DNA from 4 places in the Microcystis aeruginosa FD4 genome. Region 1 is predicted to be linked to each of the others. Evidence: predicted binding sites of a transcription regulator. Region 1 holds the regulator's gene; each other region holds the start of a gene.
The links. The regulator NtcA, encoded in region 1, controls nitrogen genes in cyanobacteria. The targets are predictions, from matches to a motif close to TTTGTANCNNNNGNTACAAA.
Positions count from the first base shown of each region.

Region 2: glnA (type I glutamate--ammonia ligase) is a predicted target of NtcA. The motif match lies at 3,778-3,797, and genes of this name have one in related genera.
Region 3: GQR42_RS08060 (DUF4278 domain-containing protein) is a predicted target of NtcA. The motif match lies at 1,838-1,857, and genes of this name have one in related genera.
Region 4: GQR42_RS07945 (ammonium transporter) is a predicted target of NtcA. The motif match lies at 5,058-5,077, and genes of this name have one in related genera.

Region 1 is NZ_CP046973.1:3,501,198-3,507,374, forward strand. It holds gene GQR42_RS17525 (DUF3084 domain-containing protein) at 1-1,003, opposite strand, end outside; gene ntcA (global nitrogen regulator NtcA) at 1,011-1,688, opposite strand; gene fabI (enoyl-ACP reductase FabI) at 1,903-2,679, shown strand; gene GQR42_RS17540 (UPF0175 family protein) at 2,828-3,106, opposite strand; gene GQR42_RS17545 (hypothetical protein) at 3,152-3,301, opposite strand; partial or broken gene GQR42_RS17550 (tetratricopeptide repeat protein) at 3,661-4,323, opposite strand; gene GQR42_RS17555 (heavy metal translocating P-type ATPase) at 5,078-6,177, shown strand, end outside.
Region 2 is NZ_CP046973.1:4,504,326-4,510,502, reverse strand. It holds gene GQR42_RS22440 (phycobiliprotein lyase) at 1-416, shown strand, start outside; gene thiC (phosphomethylpyrimidine synthase) at 504-1,886, opposite strand; TPP riboswitch at 1,895-1,991, opposite strand; gene glnA (type I glutamate--ammonia ligase) at 2,281-3,702, opposite strand; gene GQR42_RS22425 (trypco2 family protein) at 4,017-4,319, shown strand; gene GQR42_RS22420 (NB-ARC domain-containing protein) at 4,438-6,177, shown strand, end outside.
Region 3 is NZ_CP046973.1:1,573,285-1,579,461, reverse strand. It holds gene GQR42_RS08070 (AAA family ATPase) at 1-628, shown strand, start outside; partial or broken gene GQR42_RS08065 (DUF4276 family protein) at 667-1,218, shown strand; gene GQR42_RS08060 (DUF4278 domain-containing protein) at 1,354-1,746, opposite strand; gene GQR42_RS08055 (FHA domain-containing protein) at 1,901-2,299, opposite strand; gene GQR42_RS27595 (hypothetical protein) at 2,591-2,764, shown strand; gene GQR42_RS08050 (AI-2E family transporter) at 2,786-3,835, shown strand; tRNA gene GQR42_RS08045 (tRNA-Gln) at 3,837-3,909, opposite strand; gene GQR42_RS08040 (hypothetical protein) at 4,253-4,438, shown strand; gene ctpC (carboxyl-terminal processing protease CtpC) at 4,428-5,720, opposite strand; gene GQR42_RS08030 (cell division protein FtsQ/DivIB) at 5,966-6,177, shown strand, end outside.
Region 4 is NZ_CP046973.1:1,552,135-1,558,311, reverse strand. It holds gene GQR42_RS07960 (hypothetical protein) at 1-216, shown strand, start outside; gene GQR42_RS07955 (response regulator) at 363-1,598, opposite strand; gene GQR42_RS07950 (ammonium transporter) at 1,827-3,251, opposite strand; gene GQR42_RS07945 (ammonium transporter) at 3,426-4,862, opposite strand; gene GQR42_RS27590 (IS630 family transposase) at 5,813-6,177, opposite strand, start outside.

The DNA.
Region 1 (6,177 bases):
TAGGCTGATTCGGTTGGGTAGCACGGATAGCATTCATATTCGCTTCTCGCAATAACTTATCGATAACAGCGACAATAGCTTGGGGATCGACAATACGAAAAGCTCCGAAAGATAACACCTGTCCCCGGAAAATAGCGATTTGTTTTTCCCGCAATTCTTGATAGGTTTGATAGTATTGTTCTAAAACTTCCACTTCCCGCTTAAGAAAAGCCATTTGGGTTTCTAAATCTTTTAATTTTCCCTCGCGCTGTTCCAAAGCCAAATTTTTATCCACAATCGATCGATCGAGTTCTCCAATACGTTGATCCCGGCGATCAATTTCTAGCTGTAGGGTTTTTTGTTGAGTTTCCAACTGTTGAAGTCGCGCTTGTCTGGTTGTTAATAACTTTTGTTGATTAGCTAACTCTTTATCTCTAGCTTGAACGGTGGTTTGTAGTTGATTTATCTGACTAGAAAGAATTGATTTTTGTTGGGACAATTGATCCCGTTGACCAGTTAACTGTGCCTTTTGATTAGTTAAAATAACTCGTTCATTATTTAAATTAGCCACTTCCTTCCGAAACTTTTCCAACTGTCCCGAAACTAATCGCAAACGTTGACGAGAAGCTTGATAATTTTTGTTAAGAACCTCTAGACGTTTCTGCACGGCTATCTGTTCACTTTTAGCCGTTTTTAAAGCCTTTTCCACCTGATTTTTTTGTTCGGTGGTTTTTCTTACCTGACTTTCCAAATCCTTAATAGCGGCACGACGTTCATTTAAAAGGCGATCCAGTTCAAAAACCCCTTGACGCAGGGATTTACTAGAAGCAAACAAGACAATTAAAGTCGAGCCAGCGATCAAAATTCCCGTTACAATCGTCATTAAAGTTGCGGTTTGTTTCGGACGCAGATTAAATAAACGCATCCTTTTCTTACCGATACGGCTACCTATGCGATCGCCAACCGCCGCTATCAGACCACCTAAAACCACGATGGCCAAAACTAAAATATAAGCGCTAGTCATCCAGAATTTAGGTAAATTGTTGACTGAGAGCGACGGGATTATGGACGGTAATTTTCTTCTTGTAAATTGAGACCATTTCCTGATCCCGCAGCTCTCCCAATAAACGGGTGACAGTGACGCGAGTAGAACCGATCGCTTCGGCGATCGCTTGGTGAGACAATTTTAGATCCACCCGGATGCCATCGGTGGTGGGAACCCCAAAATCACGACAGAGAATTAATAAAAAACTGACCAAACGTGAACCCATATCCCGGTGAGCTAAGGTTTCGATCATCATTTCCGTTTGCAGAATCCGCGAGGACAACCCCTGCAACATCAACATTGATAAATCGGGATTATTGCGGAGGGATCTTTCTACCTGCTCGATCGGGGCCGAGAGTAATTCTACCGGAGTAAAAGCCACGGCATGATAAAAACGATCCGATCGCTGACCAGTCAGTAAGGATAGCACACCAAAGACGCTATTTTCCCGCAGTAGAGCCACGGTAATTTCTTCTCCCGCTTCATAGACTCGCGACAACTTAACGGCTCCTTTCAGCAAAAAATAGACTCTTTCAGCGGGATCTCCGGGGAAAAAGATAGTTTTGCCACGCTCGAACAACTCCACCACCGGGGGGAAATTGCCGCTGCCGATTCGACGGAACACATCTGCTAGGGGTTTATCTTGTATTAATGATAAGTCCATCTCACATCCAAAAAAGGGGAAAATTGTTTTTATTATGCAACGAGTGTCACCTCTATTAAACATAACCGCTGCCTAAACTGGGAAAAGTTTTGGGCGCTTTTTGCCAGACAATGGGGAAGGGGTGATCATTGCTGCCCCCTTATCTGTATCCCTATTATACCGAATCTCGCTGGGGTCGGCTATTGGGGAGATTTTTGTAAGAGAAACGAGAACTATGTTAGATTTAACGGGAAAAAACGCCCTAGTGACAGGAATTGCCAATAATCGCTCGATCGCTTGGGGAATTGCCCAACAACTCCATCAAGCTGGTGCAAATATCGGTGTCACCTATCTCCCCGACGAAAAAGGCCGCTTTGAGAAAAAGGTGCGAGAATTGGCCGATGAACTTAATCCCGCTTTTTATCTCCCCTGCGATGTCCAAAATGACCAACAGGTAGAAGATACTTTCGCTACAGTGGCGGAAAAATGGGGCAAACTGGATATTTTGATTCACTGTCTCGCTTTTGCCGATAAAGAGGGTTTAACGGGGGATTTTACCGCTATCCCCCGGGAAGCTTTCACTAAATCCCTAGATATTAGCACTTTTTCCCTAACCCGTCTAGCGCGATCGGCTAAACCCTTGATGACGGAAGGGGGAAGTATTATTACTCTTACCTATCTCGGTGGTGTCAAGGTAATTCCTAACTATAATTTAATGGGGGTGGCAAAAGCTGGTTTAGAAATGAGTGTTCGCTATTTAGCTGCGGAATTAGGGGGCCAAAAGATCCGAGTTAATGGTATTTCTGCCGGTCCAATTCGCACCTTAGCATCTTCGGCCGTGGGGGGAATTCTTGATATGATCCATCATGTGGAAGAAATCGCCCCTTTACATCGCACGGTGACACAAATTGAGGTGGGAAATACGGCTGCTTTTTTAGCCAGTGATCTTTCTAGTGGTATTACCGGACAGATTATTTATGTAGATTCCGGTTACGAAATTATGGGAATGTAGTTTTAAGTAGGTAGGTGTTAAAAACCATCAGCACCCCCCTTATTAAGGGTAGTAGGGTTGATTCATGAATCAACCCTACTATGAATCAACCCTAGGATCAAGGGGGTATCAAAGGCGAAATCTATCTTCAATTTAATTGAAACGACTATCATAAAAGACTATGATCGTGTTTGTTGCGAAGTTGCTGAAGGGTCTTGCGATCGCTCTCTAGATCGACTTCATCGTAATGTAAATCGGCATCGTGGTTTTTCAAAAAAGCATCCACCACCCAACGAGACGATAGACCTAAAATACGTCCGACCTCGGCACTGGTGATTTTTTCCGCTCGGTAGGCCCGCACCACCAAAGCCTCTAAAATTTCACGGGGAAGATTATTGTAGTTGTAATGTTGAAGCAATTCATCGGGAATATCGATAGTAATTTTCATGATTTAGCTTTCTTTTTTTGGGTTTACTGATAATGTTTATAGAACTTAGGTTGAGTTAAAGCATGAAACCCAACATCTTAGTAATCGTCCAATTTCTTTGAGCGATCGCTGTAGATATTCTGGCAAAGGTTCAGTCTGCTGTGCGAGGGCGATTAGCAGCGCTTCAAGATCGATAATTGTTTTGGGAATTTCCATAAGTTATACCATTTTTCAAAAGTAATGACAGAGATGGTTATGCCTGGTACATCTCAATTTTGTCGAAATATCTAGATGACATTTTGGGCGCACGCGGTGCGCCCCTACCATTGGCGCAATGATATGATTGTAGGGGCGAATTGCCTTCGCCCTCTTTGAACAACTTCTGCTGCTCACCTATAGGTGAGAGAAAATCACCAACAGGAGATGCACCCGGTTATGCCTGCTACGAATAAAGAAAAATGGTATTAGTCCTGTCCAGTCAGGGTATAGGCTGCCCAATAGTAAGGATCGCTATATTCTGTTAGCTGATCTAGCCCTATTGTACCCAGAGAACAAATCGCCCACCCTCCGTCTCAGAAAGCTTCATGGTCATCGGGTTTAATTTCTAAAGCTTGATCGAAGGATGAGATCGCTTCTTCATACCTTCCTAAGTTATCTAACGCAATCCCTCGGCCGTTCCAAGCTTCATGGAAATCGGGTTTAATTTCTAAAGCTTTGTCGTAGGAGGCGATCGCGCCGATCAAATCCCAATTCATGTATTTCTGGTTTCCTTGCTCAAACCAAAATTCGGCATCCTGAACCACTTCCGTTAAATCCGTCTCCTTTGAGCCTAGATTTTCCCCCTCCACACTGGAAACATCCCTCACCGCGTCGCGTAACTGGAGACTAATCCGTTGGCACACTTCCCCCAGATTTCCCGTCATCACTTTCCCTAAAGCCGCCAGATCCCGCCCTAAAGTTTGATAATCTTCCGGATACTGTAGCCATTCCTCGCTTTTGTCCTCTAACCACCGCGCCAGCTTTTTATCGTCACAATAGCGACTGTATAGCCATCCCCGTAACCCGTCGGTAGTGGTTCCCGCCGCCACCTGCTCGAATAACCCCATCAATATCCCTTCATATTCCCCATCGCTGGGTTCTGGAGGAATATTTTTGACTTTTTTGGGGTTAATTGCCTTTGGACTGCCAATAAAGAGCGATTTTAGCCAATTCCAGAGCTTTTTTAGTAAGGATAGCATCGAAGAAAAGCGTAAAGGAGATAAGGAAATTATATCTCTACTGCCGAAAGTCGTCCCTTTCGGGGTTAGGGACTGGCGTGGGAATAATATCCCAGCTTTGAAAATCGCTCTGTAGAAGAATCAGACCAGCCCTAAATGGCACATGATCAAAGCGCAAGTCCCTTAGCTGCGGGGGAACTCGAAAACTCTCCCTCTACTTAGGGTGATCAGCAAACCTAATCGCTCGGAGGGCGCAAGCATTGCGCCCCTACAGTAACGCATTTTGTCCACAATGTAGGGGCGAACTGCGTTCGCCCAAAAGGTACATTAATGTAGGGGCGAACTGCGTTCGCCCAAAAGGTACATTAATGTAGGGGCGAACTGCGTTCGCCCAAAAGGTACATTAATGTAGGGGCGAACTGCGTTCGCCCAAAAGGTACATTAATGTAGGGGCGAACTGCGTTCGCCCAAAAGGTACATTAATGTAGGGGCGAACTGCGTTCGCCCAAAAGGTACATTAATGTAGGGGCGAACTGCGTTCGCCCAAAAGGTACATTAATGTAGGGGCGAACTGCGTTCGCCCAAAAGGTACATTAATGTAGGGGCGAACTGCGTTCGCCCAAAAGGTACATTAATGTAGGGGCGAACTGCGTTCGCCCTAAATGGCATATTATCAAAGCGCAAGTCCCTTAGCTGCAGGGGATAACGTACTAGGGGTTTTCTGCATCGATCCAATTTTTTCTAGAATGGGGAGAGAATTAATTGCCATCGATCCATGATTCAGAGTATCTCGTCCTCTTGGTTGTCTGAGTATTCCTCGGCATTTGCTGCGGGAATTTGCGCTATTTTAGTCTTTTTTGGTTGGTTATGCCTACACTTTAACCTGATCGGCCTAGCTTTAATCCTACTACCGATCGCCTATGTGGTGGGGGGATACGAGAGTACCCAAGCAGGATTAACGACTTTATTCGAGGAAAAAGAACTGGATGTGGACCTCTTAATGATTGTAGCGGCGTTAGGGGCGGCGATTTTGGGACTCTGGGACAGTAATTACTATCTCATCATCGATGGAGCCGTTTTAATCCTGATTTTCGCCATTAGTGGCGCATTAGAACAGATTGCCCTGGCGAAAACCGATCGCAATATTCGTTCTCTCATGGCTATGACTCCCGATACTGCTAGATTAATCACGGGAGACAGCGAAAAAGAGGTTCCGATCAAGCAATTACACATCGGTGATACAGTTTTAGTCAAACCGGGGGAATTAATCCCTATTGACGGCATTATTATCGATGGAAACAGTCCCATCAATCAAGCACCAATTACGGGAGAATCGCTTCCCGTGGATAAAACCATTGGGGAAGAAGTCTTTGCGGGAACTCTCAACGGTGCAGGAGTGCTACGTTTAAAGGTGGAAACTCCCCCCGAAAGTCGCTTAATTGAAAGGGTGATTCGTTTGGTAGAAAAAGCGCAAAATGAATCCCCTCCCTCCCAACAGTTTATCGAAGGTTTCGAGCGAGCTTATGCGAAAATTATCGTGATTTTAGGCTTAATTTTCGGGATTTTACCGCCTTTTTTCTGGGGGTGGACCTGGGAAACCACTATCTATCGGGCCTTAATTTTTCTCGTGGTGGCTTCTCCCTGTGCTTTAATGGCCTCAATTATGCCAGCTTTGTTATCGGGTATCGCTAACGGGGCAAAACAGGGGATTTTATTCAAAAATGGCGCAAGATTGGAGATGATCGGCCGCATACGAGCGATCGCTTTTGATAAAACTGGCACTCTCACCCTTGGTAAGTTGCAAGTGGTGGAAATTATCCCTATCCATGGAGTCAGCGAAAATGAGGTGTTAGCGGTGGCTGCATCCCTAGAATC
Region 2 (6,177 bases), 1.0 Mb from region 1:
AAGAAGTTATCAGCGCCATCGAGATTAAATATTTACCCCAAGGCAGCGAACCATTAATTCAACTGGCCCGTTTACATAATCTGGAAGATACAACTTTATTAGGTGGTACGGAAGTGACTTGGCAAAGTAATTATCTCCGTCCCCAGAGTAAAAAACCCTCCAACGGTTCGACTATATTCGGTATTTTAGATAATATTCTCTATCGCGATCGGGGATTTGCGACGGATAAACCCGTTAGTGCCATTTATACCTTTCCTAACCCCTCTACTCTCTGTCTGAGAACAGAATACGCCGGTTCTGTCTTTGAAGAAGAAATTAAACTCATCGGTCAACAATATCGCACCCGACAAACTATTATCTCTCGCGCCGGTCAAGAATTGATGATCGGTCAATATCTAGAAAAACGGGTCAATTAGTCAAAAAAATGGCGGCTATTCCCATAATTTTGACTTTTATCCTAGGAATAGGGCTGAAATCAAATCAGCCCTTCCCATAACTTCCCTTTAAACTGGGGTTAAATTGTCTTGATTCTGACTAGCGAGAAACTTCTCTAATTCCGTAATCGCATCGGCATCGACCTTAGTTTGCATCGGACAGAATTTCGGTCCACACATCGAACAAAACTCCGCAGTCTTATAGATATCTGCGGGTAAAGTCTCATCGTGGTATTCCTTAGCGCGATCGGGATCCAAGGATAACTGAAATTGACGATTCCAATCGAAATTATAACGAGCTATGGAGAGTTCGTCATCACGATCGCGCGCCCCGGGACGATGACGGGCGATATCTGCCGCATGAGCCGCTATTTTGTAGGCAATTAAGCCATTTCGCACATCTTCAGCGTTGGGTAAACCGAGATGTTCTTTCGGAGTGACATAACATAACATCGCCGTCCCGTACCAACCCGCCAGAGCAGCCCCGATCGCCGAAGTGATATGATCGTAGCCTGGGGCAATATCGGTGACAAGGGGACCAAGAACATAGAAAGGTGCTTCGCTACACTCCTCCATTTGTTTTTTCACATTAAATTCAATTTGGTCCATGGGAACATGGCCCGGTCCTTCCACCATCACCTGTACATCGTGTTCCCAAGCGCGACGCGTCAGTTGGCCGAGGGTTTTCAATTCCGCTAATTGGGCTGCATCAGAAGCATCGTGGGTACAACCGGGACGCAGGGAGTCACCGAGACTAAAAGAAACGTCATAACGCCTGAAAATCTCGATAATTTCGTCGAAATGGGTGTAGAGAGGATTTTGCTTGTGGTGGTGTAACATCCACTTAGCAATAATACCACCCCCCCGGGAGACAATCCCGGTCAGACGGGTTTTGACTAAAGGTAGGTGTTCGATGAGGATTCCCGCGTGAATCGTCATGTAATCTACCCCTTGCTGGGCGTGTTTTTCGATAATATGGAGGAAATCTTCGGGGGTGAGTTTTTCAATATTGCCGTGAACACTTTCCACCGCTTGATAGATGGGTACAGTACCGATGGGGACAGGAGAAGCATTGATAATCGCGGTGCGAATTTCGTCCAAATTACCGCCACCAGTGGAAAGATCCATCACCGTATCCGCGCCGTATTTGACTGCTAGGTGTAATTTTTCCAGTTCTTCGTTAATATTCGAGGAGTTGGGTGAAGCCCCGATATTAGCATTAACTTTACACTTAGAAGCAATACCGATCGCCATAGGTTCGAGATTGAGGTGATTGATATTAGCGGGAATAATCAGTCTTCCTCGGGCGATTTCGCTGCGAATCAATTCGGGAGAGAGATTTTCCCGTTTTGCCACATACGTCATCTCTTCGGTAATTATCCCCTGACGGGCGTAGTGCATTTGCGATACATTTGCTTGTCCGCGCCGGGGGGCAACCCATTCTTGTCTCATAATTTTATTTCCTCTGTAAACAGCTTCCCTACGCTGGAATTACCCAGTCTCAGGTTCTAAGGGTCTTTCTCAGCCTGATTGCCTCAGACACCCCTAGCTATGACGGCAATTGTATCACTGTTGACGACTGAGGAGATCAAGCTTAAGATTGTTGTTTGATTGGGAAGTAATACTAAATCCGTTGAGTAACGCACAGAAAACGGGTTTCTCCGAGAAACCCGTTTTCTACTCATGCACTCATGCAAAACGGAGAATAAATAATCAGTTTTTAATAACTGGATTTAGTATGATTACTGTTTACTGTTCACGGCAAAAAACTCCCCACTTCCCTGCTGATTCAAAAAAAAGGGCAGGCAAAGGCCCACCCTAGGATTAATGATTAGTCAATCAAACCTTAGACATCGTAGTAGAGAGAGAACTCGTAGGGGTGGGGACGTAAGCGCATCGGGTTAACTTCGTTATCGAGTTTGTAGGTGATCCAGTTTTGGATAAAGTCTTCGGTAAAGACACCAGAATCGGTCAAGAAAGCGTGATCTTTTTCGAGACTTTCTAGTGCTGCTTCTAAAGAACCGGGGGTAGAGGGTATTTTTGACAATTCTTCGGGACTGAGTTCGTAGATATCCACATCGAGAGGTTCTCCCGGTTCAATTTGATTTTTAATCCCATCAATACCGGCACAGAGCATAGCTGCAAAAGCGAGGTAGGGGTTAGAAGTCGCATCAGGACAACGGAATTCTAAACGTTTGGCTTTTGGGTTGCTTCCCGATAAAGGAATCCGAATCGAAGCGGAGCGATTACCTTGGGAGTAGGCCAGGTTTACAGGGGCCTCAAAACCGGGGACGAGACGCTTGTAGGAGTTGGTGGTGGGATTAGTTAAAGCTAAGAGTGCGGGAGCGTGTCTAAGCAAACCACCGATGTAGTGCAGTGCCATTTGGCTAAGTCCAGCGTACTTATCCCCGGCGAACAGGGGTTGACCATCTTTCCAGATAGACTGGTGAACGTGCATCCCAGAACCGTTATCACCAAAGATGGGTTTGGGCATAAAGGTGACGGTTTTACCGTATTTCTTAGCCACGTTCTTGATGCAGTATTTGTAGGTCATCAAGTAGTCGGCGGCCCGTACTAGGGTAGAGAATTTAATCCCTAGCTCGTTTTGACCACCAGTAGCGACTTCATGGTGATGTTTTTCAATGGGAACTCCGCAGTCGGCCATGGTTAAGAGCATTTCCGTGCGAATATCTTGAGAGGTATCGGTGGGACTAACGGGGAAATAACCCTGTTTGTAGGCGGGTTTATAGGCAAGATTTCCGTCTTTTTCGTCTTTACCGCTATTCCAACGACCTTCGACACTATCCATGTAGTAATAGCCGGAGTTGGCGGTTTGGTCAAAACGAGCGCTATCAAAGAGGAAAAATTCTGCTTCCGGTCCAAAATATACGGTATCACCTAAACCGGTACTGCTAAGATAATCGATCGCTTTCTGAGCAATAGAGCGAGGATCGCGGCTATACCATTCACCGGTTCTCGGTTCTTTAATGCTACAGATCATGCTGAGGGTAGGTTCCTTGTAGAAGGGATCGATCCAAGCAGTGGTAGGATCGGGAACCATGGCCATATCGGACTCGTTAATTGCTTTCCAACCGCGAATACTGGAACCATCGAAGGCCACACCATCGCTGAAAGAGCTTTCATCGATTTGGTCGTAGTAGAACGAGCAATGTTGCCAGATACCGGGCATATCAATAAATTTCAGGTCAATAATCTTAATATTGTTGTCCTGAATCATTTTCAAGACTTCTTGTGGCGTTTCGGGCATGGAAAACTCCTTTGATGTATGGATCGGTTCTTAAGCTTCTCAAAAAAACCATCCTAAACAGTCACTTTCGCAGGTTTTGTATTTTTCGATACAAAATCTTTGATCCTAGCTTGAAAAAATCTGTAATTTCCTTGTTCAGGTCGGTAATGGCTCCGAATGGCGATGTCTTTTCCCAACCTGCGCTTCCCTTAGCGATCGGATTGGGCTATTATCTCAATTTGGGAAAGGCAATCCCTCTGCCCTAATGTTTCAGAAAAACGATAGAGTTGAAAGGGTTTTTGTTTGCATCTTTCAAAAATAACTAGAGAATTAATATGGCCATCAATAAAGTTGGACTTCGAGAAACCTTAGAAGCATTGCGGGTTGAACTGAGTAAATCTATCTTAGCCGCTGAGGGTGAGCAGATTCGCTTTGAAGTGGGTGAAATTGAATTAGAGGTTCAATTTGTGGTTGAGCAGTCGAAAGAAGGCAAAGGTGGGCTGAAATTTTGGGTAGTAGAAATGGGTGGGGGTGTCACCAATAAGGATACGATAACCCATAGAATTAAAATTCCCCTTAAACCCATTTGGAAAGATGGAAAACCTGTATTGACAGGAAGTGATGATATTCCCGATTAGAATTTTATACCACTAGGGACGCAATGCTTGCCCCCAAAGCAGTTAATTTGTAGGATGGGTTAGCGAAGCGTAACCCATCGCCATCCCAGAATAATACGTTACATCAATCCGATAAGTTATGGCCCAATTCCAACCCGATCGCGCTTTAGAAATTGTTGCCCCTAAGTATGGCACTGCCTATCGAATTGGGGGACGTTTACTCTTGACTTGTCGGCATCTATTTGATAATAGTAACAACTGTAAAGTACGATTTAGATCAGCATCAAACTATTCTGATAAGCAGGATATAGACGCTAAAGTAATTTGGAAAGCACCGGATAATATCGATATAGCTTTAGTTGAATTACCAGAAACTATCGAAATTTGTGATCCTGTAAGCTTTGGGCAGTTACCTGATGCTAACAGTGCAGAAAAAGTTAAGTTTGACTTTTTGGGTTTCCCTCAATTTTTACGATATGCTGAAGATGATAAAAACTACGCCACGGGGTTACATATTGAGGGAACTATTAATGTGGCTAATCGTGTTCCTCATAACCGTTTGTTATTAAATATTAAAGATAGTCAAGACATACAACCCACCGATGAACAGTTAGAAAGATTAGCAGAAGATCAGTCACCTTGGCAAGGAACATCGGGATCAGCAATTGTTTGTCATGGGTTAGTGATTGGGGTACAATCTAAACAGCCAATTAGAGATCGTCCGGCATCTTTAGAGGCTGAATCTTTGGCTAGGGTTTATGACAATCCCGAATGGCGTGAGATATTAGAAAGCCATGATATTGATCCTGAACCTAAACCCGTTATTTCAGTTAATCTTAAGGCTCGTTCCTATCGCAATCAAGCCCCTTCTAAACCGACTTATTTCGTGGAACGCCCAGAGGTGAGTATTGATTTAAAGAAACTTTTGTTATCAGAAGCAAAGGATAATACAGGAACTTTAGTTATTAGTGCGATTTATGGATTAGGAGGTATTGGTAAATCAACTTTAGCGGCGACGTTGGCATGGGACAAAGAGGTTCAAGCTTATTTTCCTGATGGGATTTTCTGGGCAACTTTAGGGCAACAACCGGATATTTTATCCTTCCTTCATGGTTGGATACAGTCATTAGGGGATTATGATTTTAAGCCGACGGGTGTTGATGCGGCATCGTTACAATTAAGAACATTATTAGCAGATAAAAAAGCCTTATTAGTAGTAGATGATCTGTGGAATGCGGAGGATGTTGAACCGTTTCGAGTTGCGGGGGCTGGCTGTAAATTGTTGGTAACAACGAGGGAAGCTCCCGTTAAAGGGGCAATTCGTTATGATTTAGATGTGATGACAGAAACTCAGTCTTTAGCCTTATTAACGGGTTATTTAAGAAGTAAGTTAAATCCAAAAGAACGAGAGCAAAGGAAAAGTTTAGCGAAGATTGTGGGGTATTTACCCCTAGCTTTGGAATTGGGAGCGGCACAAATTGAAGACGGCATTTCTTGGAATGAGTTACTAGAAGATTTACAGGCAGAAATAGCTCATTTAGAAATATTAGATCGATTGGAAGCTGAAGATACTGCCAATCAAGAAAAGCGCAAACATTATAGTTTAATTGCCTCTTTTAATCTCAGTTTAAAACGCTTATCGATCCAAAGATTACAACAATTTATTTGGTTAGGGGTTTTACCGGATGATGTGACGATTACGGAAAAGATGGCAACGACTTTATGGAATTGTCGGTTAACGGAAGCGAGGAAAACCCTCAGATATTTACGCAGTAAAGCGTTATTATTAACAGGGGTTTCTAGTGAACAAACGGCTAATTATCGTGTCCATGACCTCTTACATGATTTAGCCCGTAATCTTTTACAAGCCTCTCCCCAT
Region 3 (6,177 bases), 1.9 Mb from region 1:
AAATTGGCACATTTCCGACTTTCACATTAGCGAAGCTAGAGGAAGTAAAGAAATATCTTACGCTGAACACTTATCCCCCACGGGTGATAATATGGCAACAGTTGCCCAATATATTTATCAACAATATCCCCAAATTTTTCAGCAAATTCTCGAAAGAATGAAACAAATAGTTCCGGGTATTTCCTCTGTGGAGGCCAAAGAAACCGAAGACGGTCGTTTGATTTTACGTTTTCAAGATCAAGCATTTAAAGACCCTTTTATTGATCGCTATGTTTCTGACGGGACTATGAAAATGTTCGCTTATTTAATATTACTATTCGATCCCAATCCTCATCCCCTACTCTGTGTCGAAGAACCAGAAAACCAACTTTATCCTACTTTATTAAAAGAACTAGCCGAAGAATTCGCTCACTATAGCTATCGGGGGGGTCAGGTATTTGTTTCTAGCCACTCCCCCGATTTTATCAATGCGGTTCCACTAGCTAGTATTTTCTGGCTAATTAAATGCCAAGGTATCACCCAAATCCATAGGGCTACCGATAGCGAAATCCTCAAAAACTTAGTAGCAGAAGGCGATTTACCCGGCTATCTTTGGAATCAAGGCTGGTTTGAAGGAGTAGAACCCTAATGAACTATGATAGCGTATTTTTGCTAGAATAGTCATCTATAGAAAATGTGTTAAACGAACTTTTACCTAAAATTATTCCCCCAGAAATCAGCTATATATGTATTAGTCATTAAGGTAAACAAGACCTAGCCAAATCTATTCCTAAAAAACTCAAAGCTTTCAAGAAATCTAGTCCCAATACCAAATTTATTATTGTCCACGATCAGGACTCCCACGATTGTCAAAAACTCAAAAAGGAACTAGGAGAAATTTGTCAAAATGCCAGTGATGCTCAAGTCTTAATTCGGATTATTTGTCATGAATTAGAATCTTGGTTTCTGGGAGATTTAGCGGCGGTGGCCAAGGCATATAATTTAAATAGTCTCGGACAAAAACAAAATAAAAGTAAATACAGAGAACCAGACCAGCTTAACTCGGCCAAACAAGAACTACAAAAGCTAGTCAAAGAGTATTATGCAGGAACCCACTCTAAACAGATTGCCCCCCATCTTTCCTTAACTGAAAATAAATCCCGTAGTTTTCAAACTTTTATCCAAGGTATCAAAAATGTTGTGGAAATGATACAACGCCCCAATCCGAACCCGAACTAAAATAGACCTCGACCTAATATAATTGAAAGCCTGTAAGATCCTAACTAGGGTGATAATTTCTATCGATAAGATTTTTGCGCCCAAAAATATTCCCCCCGGCAGAACCGAGGGGAAAGTGGCAAAAAAACTGCTAGATTAGCAGTTTAAGGCTAAGTCTTGGGATTCTTTTTTCAAGAGATTAACGAGGGTTTCGTCACCATTCTCTTGAGCGATTTGTAAACGACGTTCCAGACGAAGACGAATATTGTTCAGATGGATGCTAGAAAGGGTTTCCTCTTGGACAACAACAGGGGGTTTGACAACGGGCAACGGACAAGTGTTCGGGGCAACTTGCCCAGCAAGATGAGGACGGGTGCTGTAGGCAACCCCACGATACTGACGATGTAGTTTCGGCTCTAATTGGAGCATATGGCGAGGATAATGGTGATTCCAGTCTTGACCTCGGTATTTACCCCCGATATCTCCAGTCTTCATCTCCAAGGGGAGAGAATCCCTTTCGTACTTAACTCCTCGATAGGCTAACGTCATATCACCGACTCCCTGCAATGCTTTAAAGTTACTTTAATCCCCCTTGTCGTCCCCATTTAGGGACAACAAATGAAAAGATCTTACTTCTTATTCTGTATCTATTTTTACATTTTGTTAGGGAACTTGATAAAACTTTATAAAAATTTAATATTTTCTAGTTGACCATAGTATCCTTTTCTGGCTGAGTTTGGTCGCCTGCCAAAGGAGCCTCTAGGGGGTTGAGGATTAATTTGGGTTGCTCGTCCTCATCGATGAGACGAATTTGAATTTGGGGGCCGGAGGCGGCTAAACGAACCACCATACCATTGACGACGGCGGTTTTCTTGATCGGTTTGCCATTGAGAAACGTCCCATTTGCCCCTAAATTTTCCAATTCCCAATCATCGCGATCATTACGGCGGATTTCTAAGTGCCGCCTCGAAACCACAGCACTATAGAGAACTACATGATTATCCAGCGCCCTGCCGATGAGAATGGTTGATTGATCATTGCCAAATTGCCAATGTTGTAGGGGCGTGGCTTGACTGGGGTGTAAAAGAGTTAAAGTGATCACGGTGATTGTTGACGGCACGATAGAGGCGGTGGACAGGGTAAATCTTATTGGCTATCGAGATTCATCCTTGCCACCAAGTCTTAAATCCTAGCAATGAATATCTCTAGTTAATTGACTAAGCCCCTTCTATTGTCTCATACTTTCCCGTTCCCTCTAAACCGACCTCCCCCAGAAAATCTAGCCACTTCGCCCTAGTATTAATAAAACTGATGGGGGATGATTTCCACATTTTCACCAATTTTTACCCTCTTCAGGGATAAGATAGTGCTTGTGTCACCTAAACATTGATCTATGAGCGGCTTTATTAGAAAAATAATCTTGATATCGGCTTTAATTTCCCTGGGAATTAAATATCTTGCCCCTTTATTATCGATCGCTCCCAGTCCTCTTAACACTTTAATTCTGGTTTTTACTCCTTTTCTGCTCACGGTTTTTGCTCTCTGGAGACGGACAATAACTGATTAGGAATTTTTCTCCTTACTGATCATGACTTTTGGCAGCAGCCTCGGTTTAGTCCTGTTAGTCTTTTGTCTGTTGATTCTCTGGCAGATTCGACAGATTCTCTTATTATCATTGATGGCGATTATTCTCGCTCAGATTTTAAATTTGGCTGTGACTTGGTGGCAGCGTCATCACCTCAAGCGTTCCTACGCCCTAATTATCACTCTTTTTGGCTTTTTTATTGGTATTATCGGTATTTTTCTGGGGATTATACCCGCTTTAGTCCAACAATTTCGCCAATTATTTAGTTTATTACCCCAAGCTATAGAAAGACTCTGGGGACAAGTCCATAGTCTTGAGGATTATCTCGATCCTAGTCTGGCCAGTGTCTTCCCGGACTTTAAAACTCTGCTCGCTCAGTTACAACCCCTGATTAACCAAATTGCTGGCCGGGGTTTGAGCATTTTTTACGGCACTTTCGGCATTATCCTTAGCTTACTGCTAATTGTTGGCCTGAGTTTGATGATTCTCGCCGATCCTGCCGCTTACCACCGTTGTTTTCTGCGTTTATTTCCTGCTTTCTACCGTTCTAGGGTACGATCGATCCTAGAACAATGCGATCGAGATTTAAAAGCTTGGCTAAAAGGGATTTTCTGTCATATGTTGATTATGACCTTGGGCAGTTGCCTGGGTCTATCCCTGATTGGCATTCCCCTCGCTTTTTCCCAATCTATCTTGGCAGGATTTCTCACCTTTATCCCCAACCTCGGGCCAGTTTTAAGCACGATTTTACCCTTTTCTATCGCCCTTCTGGAAGCTCCCTGGCAACCCTGGGCAGTTTTGCTACTCTACAGCAGTATTTATCTGTTAATTCAATATTTCGACTATCATCCACCGCTGCCCATTTTAACGGTGCGGTCGCTCAAGCTCTTACCCGCTTTTACCCTGTTGGCCCAGTTGTTTTTCGCCTCGATTTTTGGCTTTTTAGGGCTATTTCTGGCGGTTCCCCTAGCGCTTATCGCTCGTATTTGGCTAAGGGAAGCTTTGATCAAGGATATTCTCGATCATTGGCGGACTGGGAATAAAAAATCTTAAACTGGGGATCTAGGATTCGAACCTAGGAAATGGCGGGACCAAAACCCGCTGCCTTACCGCTTGGCTAATCCCCATTGGACAGACCTTTTTAATATTAGCATTTATCTCCCCGGTTTTGTCAAGAAGTTGATAAAAATTTTTTGCTCAAGCTAAAACCTATTTTAACCGCCGGCTATCTTGGGGTTATGGTGATCAGCTTATCTGAGCGAAGAAAGGGCGTACGCTATACGCCCCTACATCGCGCCTGGTGTGATTGGTAGGGGCGCAATGTGGTCAGTGAGTTTATCGAACTGCTTGCGCCGATAATGTGACATGGTCAACATTTTTTACCCAATGTCCAAGAGAGCCTAACCGCCTATCCTGAGATTAGGGGACTGGGTGTGGGTTGTGGGGTTTGGGGTATAAGGAGAAAAATCTATGGATAATAGCGCACAAAACTGGTACATTGTCCAGGAAAATACGGGAATTTGTCAGATTATAGCCCTAGAAAACGGAAAAACCCCAGTTAGTGGTCAATACTGGGGTCCTTTTGCCGAGCCAGGAGAAGCGATCGCCCGTCGGGGGGGTTTAATTCGAGCGGGCAAATGTCAACCTATTGTTTAGCGGTATTGGTGGGTGTTTTTTTGCCTTCAGTGATTTCTTTTTCCAAGATTTCAAAACCCTTCTTGAATTGAGGATCCTGGAAGGTTCCCACCCGCTCCCGTTCCTGTTGAAGATTTTTGCGCTCTTCCTCGCTCAGTTCCGACTCCACATCCGGATGAATACCATCTTTATTGATGTCGCGTCCTTTGGGGGTGAGATACTTGGCAATCGTCACCGCTAATCCCGAACCGTCACTGAGACTGCGTACCGATTGCACTAATCCCTTACCAAAGGTTTTCGTACCGACAATAGCCGCCCGATCATGATCCTGTAAAGCCCCGGAGAGAATTTCACTAGCACTGGCGGAACCCCCATCGACGAGGACAACCAGCGGTTTATTAGTCAAAGCTTGATTGTTGGCCCGTTGACGTTCCGTCACCCCTTTGCGATCAACCGTAGAGACAATTAAACCATCAGGTATCCACATCCGAGCGATTTCGATGCTGGCGTAGAGTAAACCGCCGGGGTTGGAACGGAGATCGAGAATATAACCTTTCACCTCTTCGGCTTCCAATTCGCGAATCGCTTGACTCATATCGCCACTAGCTTGGGCGCTAAATTGATTGAGACGGATATAACCGATTTTACCGATCGGGGTGTTTTCTGTGTGGGCGCGCACTGGATGAATTTCAATTTTGGCCCGGGTAAGAGTCAATTCCTTTTTCTCCTCACCCCGTTGAATCGTGATCTTAACGCTTGTCCCCACTTTGCCGCGGATCATGCTCACCGCTTGCTCCAGTTCCATACCTTCGGTAGATTTACCATCGATAGCGATAATCACATCTTTGGGCAGCACACCAGCTTTAGAAGCGGGAGTATCTTCAATGGGTGAAACCACGACTAACTGCTTGGTTTTCTCATCTTTGGTCAATTGAATCCCTACCCCGGTCAATTCTCCCGATGTATCGATCTTCATATTGTTAAACTCTTTGGGATCCATAAAACGGGTATAGGGATCATTGAGAGTTTTCAACATCTCGCGGATAGCGGTGTATGCTTCCTCTTGATTTTTGTAGGAACGATTTAAATACTGATTGCGGATGGCGTTCCAGTCCGATTGATTAAAAGTGCCATCTAAATAAGTGCGGTTGATGATCTGCCAAACCTCATCAACGGTTTCCTTGGGACTTTCCTGAAAAAAAGCTTGACTTTGAGAGAGACGGAATCCCGCCCCCGTGACGGCGACGGTAGACAGGACCACTGCTGTAGCACCGAGAACAAGTCCGCGTTTGTTGATAACCATAGGTAATTTTCAGATAAATTAGGCTGTTCTTGCCGAAATGCTCTTTCTGGCTGACCGTCGAAATATCTTGGCAAAAAGGAGCGTTTAGGTTTCCTGGAGACAGACAAAAGAACGCCTGTAGACTACTACTGTTATAACATTGATTATCTCTTTCTTTGTCAAACTGGTTATTTGAGTAGCGATCGAGTTGCCAGCAGCCCACCTCGCGACCTAAGATAACAGCAAAACTGTCCCGGATTTTCCCTATGAGCGATCAAATCCTTTCTTCCCTCTCCCTAGAACAAAAACGACAAAACCTGCGCCACCAAAGGCGATCGAAGGTGTGGCAAGCCCTGGGTCGCTTTCTGGTGGTTAGTGGTTTAGCGACGGGATTAGCTTGGGGGATGACTTCGCCCTATTGGACAATTACCAAGGCCGGACAGGTGGAAATCGCAGGCACGGAATTAATGTCGCCCGA
Region 4 (6,177 bases), 1.9 Mb from region 1:
AGTAACGAAGAGCCAAAACTATTCAGGACGAAAATTAATTTTGCACGACTACTTAATCCTTTTACTTTTCCTGTTCCCTACGACAATTATCCTGAGAACTTGGCAAAATATGGCGATAAAGTGCAGTTAATTCCGATGGATTGTTCCCAGATCAGGGATACGGTTTTAAATCTCTTAAAAGACTTGCCTGACTTGGCGCAATGTGTGAGGGATTGAAACCTAAACTCACCTAGAAACAGACCCGTTCCTTTTATAGCAGTCATCTCAAGGGTGAAGTATGAGGTCTCCGTTTTGGGGAGATGGTCGACAAGAGACGATGCCCTATCAGGTTATACTTCATCTTGATGAGAAACGCTGTAGTTTTAAAAATATTTATCTAGTAACTGTTTAATCATCTGGGTATGAGGGGACTTTTCTACTACCTCCGATGCTCCCGCTATTTTGGCACGAATGCGCTCAGTTAGACTGAGATGATCAGTAAAAATCCAAATGGGAGTTTTTTGAAACAGAGGTAATCCCCGTAAAGTACGACAGACAATGTAGGCATCCGTCTGTAGAAGTTGGGAACTTAAACAGATCAGATCTGGTTTTTGTTCCACGAAAAGGGAGATGGCCTGTAGTCCATCTTGTACAGTGATACAGTCATGTCCCAATCTTTTCATCAGGGCCGCCATGAATTGACACTTTTGCTGATTTTCATCTCCATAGGCAATCTTGAGAGATGGCACCTTGACAAAACTAGCAGAAGAATACATTTCGAGCGGTGAGGGAAAATCTTTAGTGGCCACTAGATCCATTGATCCTAACTGGACATAAATCATTAAAGAACGGGCCAAGGACAATAAATCTTGTCCCGACTGTACGGATAAATCCCGTAAACTGTGCTCTCCGTTAAAACGTTGGCTAAATAATTGAGTATTAAAAGAGGCAGTCCTTTTGGCTAATTCCTCAGTATTTTTGATGATCGGGGCCAGATTCGGGGAGCGATCGCCTAATCTGGCTCCTTGCCAAGCTTGCCATTGTTGCCAGACTTTAGCGATCATTTGTTCGGGGTTAATAACAGTTAGAGGTGTAAACCCTTCTAGGCGATCGCTTTGCCGATAAAAACCCACTTGAGCGGATTGAGTCAGATCGAAGAGGATTTCTTCGGCACTAGAACCAATAATTTGATTGAGTTGTTCTAGGGTAGTTTTTTGCTGTTTTGCCCATCTGGATAAAACTTGATACTCCCAGGCGATCGCTAAATTGTTGGTGACAACACTCATTAAGCCTTGGCGGAGAGTTTCTCGGTCTTGGAGAATCTCTGGACAGTAACGAGCGAGCATTCTTTGCCAGCGACGGACGGGATGACAACCCCCTGTGGCATAGACAAGACGACCAAAATAGAAATAAAAAACCGATTCTAAACCCTTATAATCCCTCAAGAACAGGCGACCATTGAATTCTCGATCTTTAATTTTTTGGAAAAGACTCGCTTGTTTCACGGCATTAAAACTGATGATCGGATTCAGATATTCCAGTCGAGAATTAGTAGGATAATCATTGGTATTCATCGCTAAACTAGAAGTCTGGGGGGTTGGTAGGGCTAAATCCATCATCGTCAAATGGCCAGCACAGGGTTAGGTCAATTGGCAGCCTAACATAAGACTAGCAAGGCAGAAGTGATAAGAGATCAAAGCCGCAGTGATCAATATCAATGGGCTTTTAGTCTAGATTCAAGATGATGCAATGGAAAAACAATTAGACCTAGTCCAATTCTTCTGAGAAGACATTGATAGAGACGAAATTTCGTCTCTGTTAGCCAGATAGATAGCTGATTGGAATCGCTAATAATTTTCTCGAGGATTTGTGGGGGGCAGATTTTCTTGGTAGGAAAGGCTGTTACCAAACTCGAATTCCTGTCCGTAGGCTTCCTCTCCGTGTTGAGGAACATCCAAACCTTCCGCTTCCGTATTCGGTTTGACCCGCAAATCCATGAATAAACTGAGAACTTTCAGGATGACGAAAGTACCCACGGCAGCAAAGATATAAGTAGCAGCAACGCCAACAAATTGCGTCCAAACTAAGCCGGGGTTGCCAAATAGTAAACCGTCATTACCGAAGGAATTAACCGATTTAGTCGCAAAAACCCCCGTAAGGATTGCCCCTACCGTCCCACCCACACCATGGACAGGATAGGTATCCAAAGAATCATCAAAGCGCAATTTTGCCCGGAGACTAACCGCAAAAAAACAGCTAAGGGCAGTGATCGAACCAATGAGAATCGCACCGATGGGTAGAACAAAACCGGCAGCGGGAGTAATACCCACTAATCCCCCTAAAAATCCACTAGCAATACCGATCGCTGTCGGTTTACCCCGTAAAATCCATTCTATAAGCATCCATGTCAAACCACCAGCCGAAGCGGCGATACTGGTATTAACAAAAGCTGTCGTGGCTAGGGAACTAGAGGAAAGCGCGCTACCACCGTTAAAACCAAACCAACCAAACCAGAGTAAACCGATACCTAGGAGAACAAACGGCACATTATGGGGTGCATAGGTTTGGGTACCAAAACTGCGACGCGGACCGATTACCCAAGCGGCCACCAGTGCGGAAATCCCAGAACTAATGTGAACAACGGTTCCACCAGCGAAATCCAGCGCTCCAGTAGCTGCCAACCAACCCTTACCCCAAACCCAGTGAGCTAGGGGAGAATAGATAAAGGTAGACCAAAGCAGTAAAAACCAAAAATAGGCTTTAAAGTTGACCCTTTCCACGATCGCACCCGAAATTAAAGCTGGGGTGATGATGGCAAACATCATCTGATAGACCATAAACACTTGATGGGGAACCGTGGGAGCATAGCCGGTGCTATCGGGTGCGGTGGCGGTGACTCCGTTGAGAAACAGCCAATCCAGACCACCGATAAAAGCTTCGATCCCTTCACCAAAGCCACTTTTACCCGGGGTAACATCAAAAGCGAGACTATAACCCCAAAGCACCCAAGTTACACCGATGACACCCATGGCCACCAAACTCATCATCATGGTGTTGAGGACGTTACGGGAACGGACTAAACCCCCATAAAAAAAAGCCAGTCCGGGGGTCATTAATAAAACTAAAGCTGAGGAGATCAGCATCCAAGCGGTATCCCCAGAACTAATCGGATTGGGGGGAGCGGCGGTGATGGTTTCCGCAAAAACCGGGGCAACTCCGCAATTGAATCCCAGTCCCAGCAAAAGTACGATTATTCCTACGATCTTTTTCATTGACGGTTGGTGGTTAGTAGCAAGATTATTTTTTTCTGTCTGGAAAGAGACAAAAACCGAAAGAGAAAAGGTTTAGAAGGTAATTATAGCCACCGATCGCATCGGGGCGAGGCCTTCTTCCTTTTCTCTTTAACTTTGTCGGGGATCAATTAATCTATCTTGACAAGGTTCACCTTAACGAGCGCTAGGCGTTTCCATGTCAACACTGGAAGCATAATAGCTACCGGCGACGATATCGGACTCCTTGACGAAACCGCTATAGGCTTCCATGCCGTGTTCACCCACATCCAAACCTTCCAATTCTTCTTCGGGAGTAACACGAATACCGAGGGTAGCCTTGAGGATTGTCCAAACAATACCACTAACAATCACGGTAAATGCCCCCACTGCCACAATCCCGATAATTTGGTTAATCAACAGTTGCAATTGACCGGTGATTAAACCTGCATCTTTGTTGAAGATACCGACGGCTAAGGTTCCAAACACACCACAGACAAGGTGAACGGAAGTTGCACCCACCGGGTCATCAATTTTCAGGTTATCGAAGAAAGCCACCGAGTAAACCACGACCACACCAGCAATTAAACCGATGATTGCCGCCGACCAATAGGATACACCATCACAACTGGCAGTAACGGCTACTAAACCGGCGAGAATACCGTTAATAATCATCGAAAGGTCGGGTTTACCATCTTTCGCCCAAGCGGTAAAGGTAGCGGCAATGCCCCCCGCGGCCCCGGCGAGGTTAGTGGTGACAGCGATATAGGGTACAGTTTCATTGACCGCTAAAGCAGAACCGGGGTTAAAACCGAACCAGCCAATCCAGAGAATTAAACAACCCAGGGTCGCAATACTCATGTTATGGCCGGGTAAGGCACTGGTGCGACCGTTAATGTATTTTCCCATTCTCGGACCGAGAATTGCCGCCCCCGTTAAAGCAGACCAACCACCGACCGAGTGAACCACCGTCGAACCAGCGAAGTCTTTAAAACCAAGGTCAGCTAACCAACCGCCACCCCAAACCCAGTGACCGGTGATCGGGTACATGATACCGACGATAATTAAGCTAAAAACGAGGAAATCGACGAATTTAATCCGTTCTGCCACAGCCCCAGATACAATGGTTGCTGCCGTTCCTGCGAAAGCCACTTGGAACAGGAAAAACACCGAGGTGGGCAAATATGCGGGCATAACGTAGGTGGCAGGATCGCTACTGCTGAGGAACCAACCTCCTGTACCGAAAAATTCGTTACTGACAGACCCAAACATCAGGGAGAAACCGATCGCCCAAAATGATATGGTGGAGAGGGCGAAAACGATCAGGTTTTTGGCGAGAACGTTAACGGCGTTTTTCTGGCGACAGAATCCCGTTTCTAGCATCGCAAAACCCGCGTTCATAAAGATCACGAGTATGGCGGCAATTAAAACCCAGATTGTATTGAGGGCGTTTTGGACATCTTCGGGGGTTAAGGGTTTCGCATCTTGGGCCTGTACAGCCCTGTTCCCAACCACAAAAATAATCGCGGACAAAGGAACACAGGCTAACCAGACAGGGTTAATTTTCGGTAACAAACCGACAAGTTCCCCAGATTTTCGAGCAATTCGTTTCATCGTCAATTCGTTTACTTTGTTGAGTTAGTAGGTCGATTCATTACTTTTGAAAATAATCACCGAGCAATTATGTCCGTTCAACCGCTAAATCCTAGGAACAGGGGTCAATCATTTCAGAAGACCAAACACCTAGGGATTTATCTTGATCTGTGAGTAGTCAATGTTTTTCGATCTTTGTTTTTTTGATTTGAGATTTCTGTATCCTCTGATACATTTGATTTTAAAATAACAATAGTAAAGAGGTTATCAGTTATCAGTTATCAGTTATCAGTTATCAGTTATCAGATGTGAGTTTTCAGTTCACTGTTTACTGTTTACTGATCACTGAAAATACTCCCCTCTCCCCCCCCTCTCCCCTCTCCCCTCTGGTAATGATTTGGTAGTAGTGCCGTAGCCCTGTTGCTTATCCAGTATGAAGTGTGTAAAATATTTAGGTCTTGCTGAATAAATCTAAAAACCTTGTTGGATAGGACTTTTAGACTTTTTTACCCTCAAAAAGTGCCAGCCATTGCGGGGATCGGGGGGAAAATTCAGGGACTTTTTCTCTGAAAATTAGGTAATTGACCAGATGAAAATTGGTAAAACCCTACACCCTACACCCCACACCCCACACCCTACCCCCACGAGAAACTTTTTCAGCAGCCCCTATTTAGGTCTTGCTGAATAATGGTAAAACCCTTTTAAAATAAGGCTTTTGACCTGCTAAAATCCGATGTTCATGCTGCGAAAATAGGATTAAGACCTTCAAAAACCTTGTATTATCCTTCTTTAAGTACACAAACTGGTACAAAAAAAAGAGGACAACAAAGCCTGAAACTCCTGACGACCGACGACCGACGACCGGCTACTGACTCCTAACCCCACCAACAAACTTTTTCAGCAGCCCCTATTTATTAATAAAAATAATTGGACTATAGCGGGTTTCAGTTGAATGAGGTACAAAGGGATGACTAGGCAGGCTCTTGATTAGGCTCTTTAAAAGGGGTATCGCAATAACAACAATGGGTAAACCAATGATGAATGTCTTTCAACGTAATCTGACTAAAGGCTTGAATGATCGCTTTTTCTAGATCGGCATAGGTACGAGGTGAGATTGAACGAATCAGTGTTTTTACCTTCGACCAACAATTTTCAATCGGAGAAAAATCGGGAGAATAGGGAGGTAAAAACTCTAGTCTAGCTCCGACTTCTTTGAGCATTGGTTCGAGCGTTTCTTTTCGATGAATCGAAGCATTATCCATTAATACACAGGCTCCTTCCCATAAGTTCGGAATCAATAAGGTAGCTATAAATGCTTCAAATATTAAACCATTTG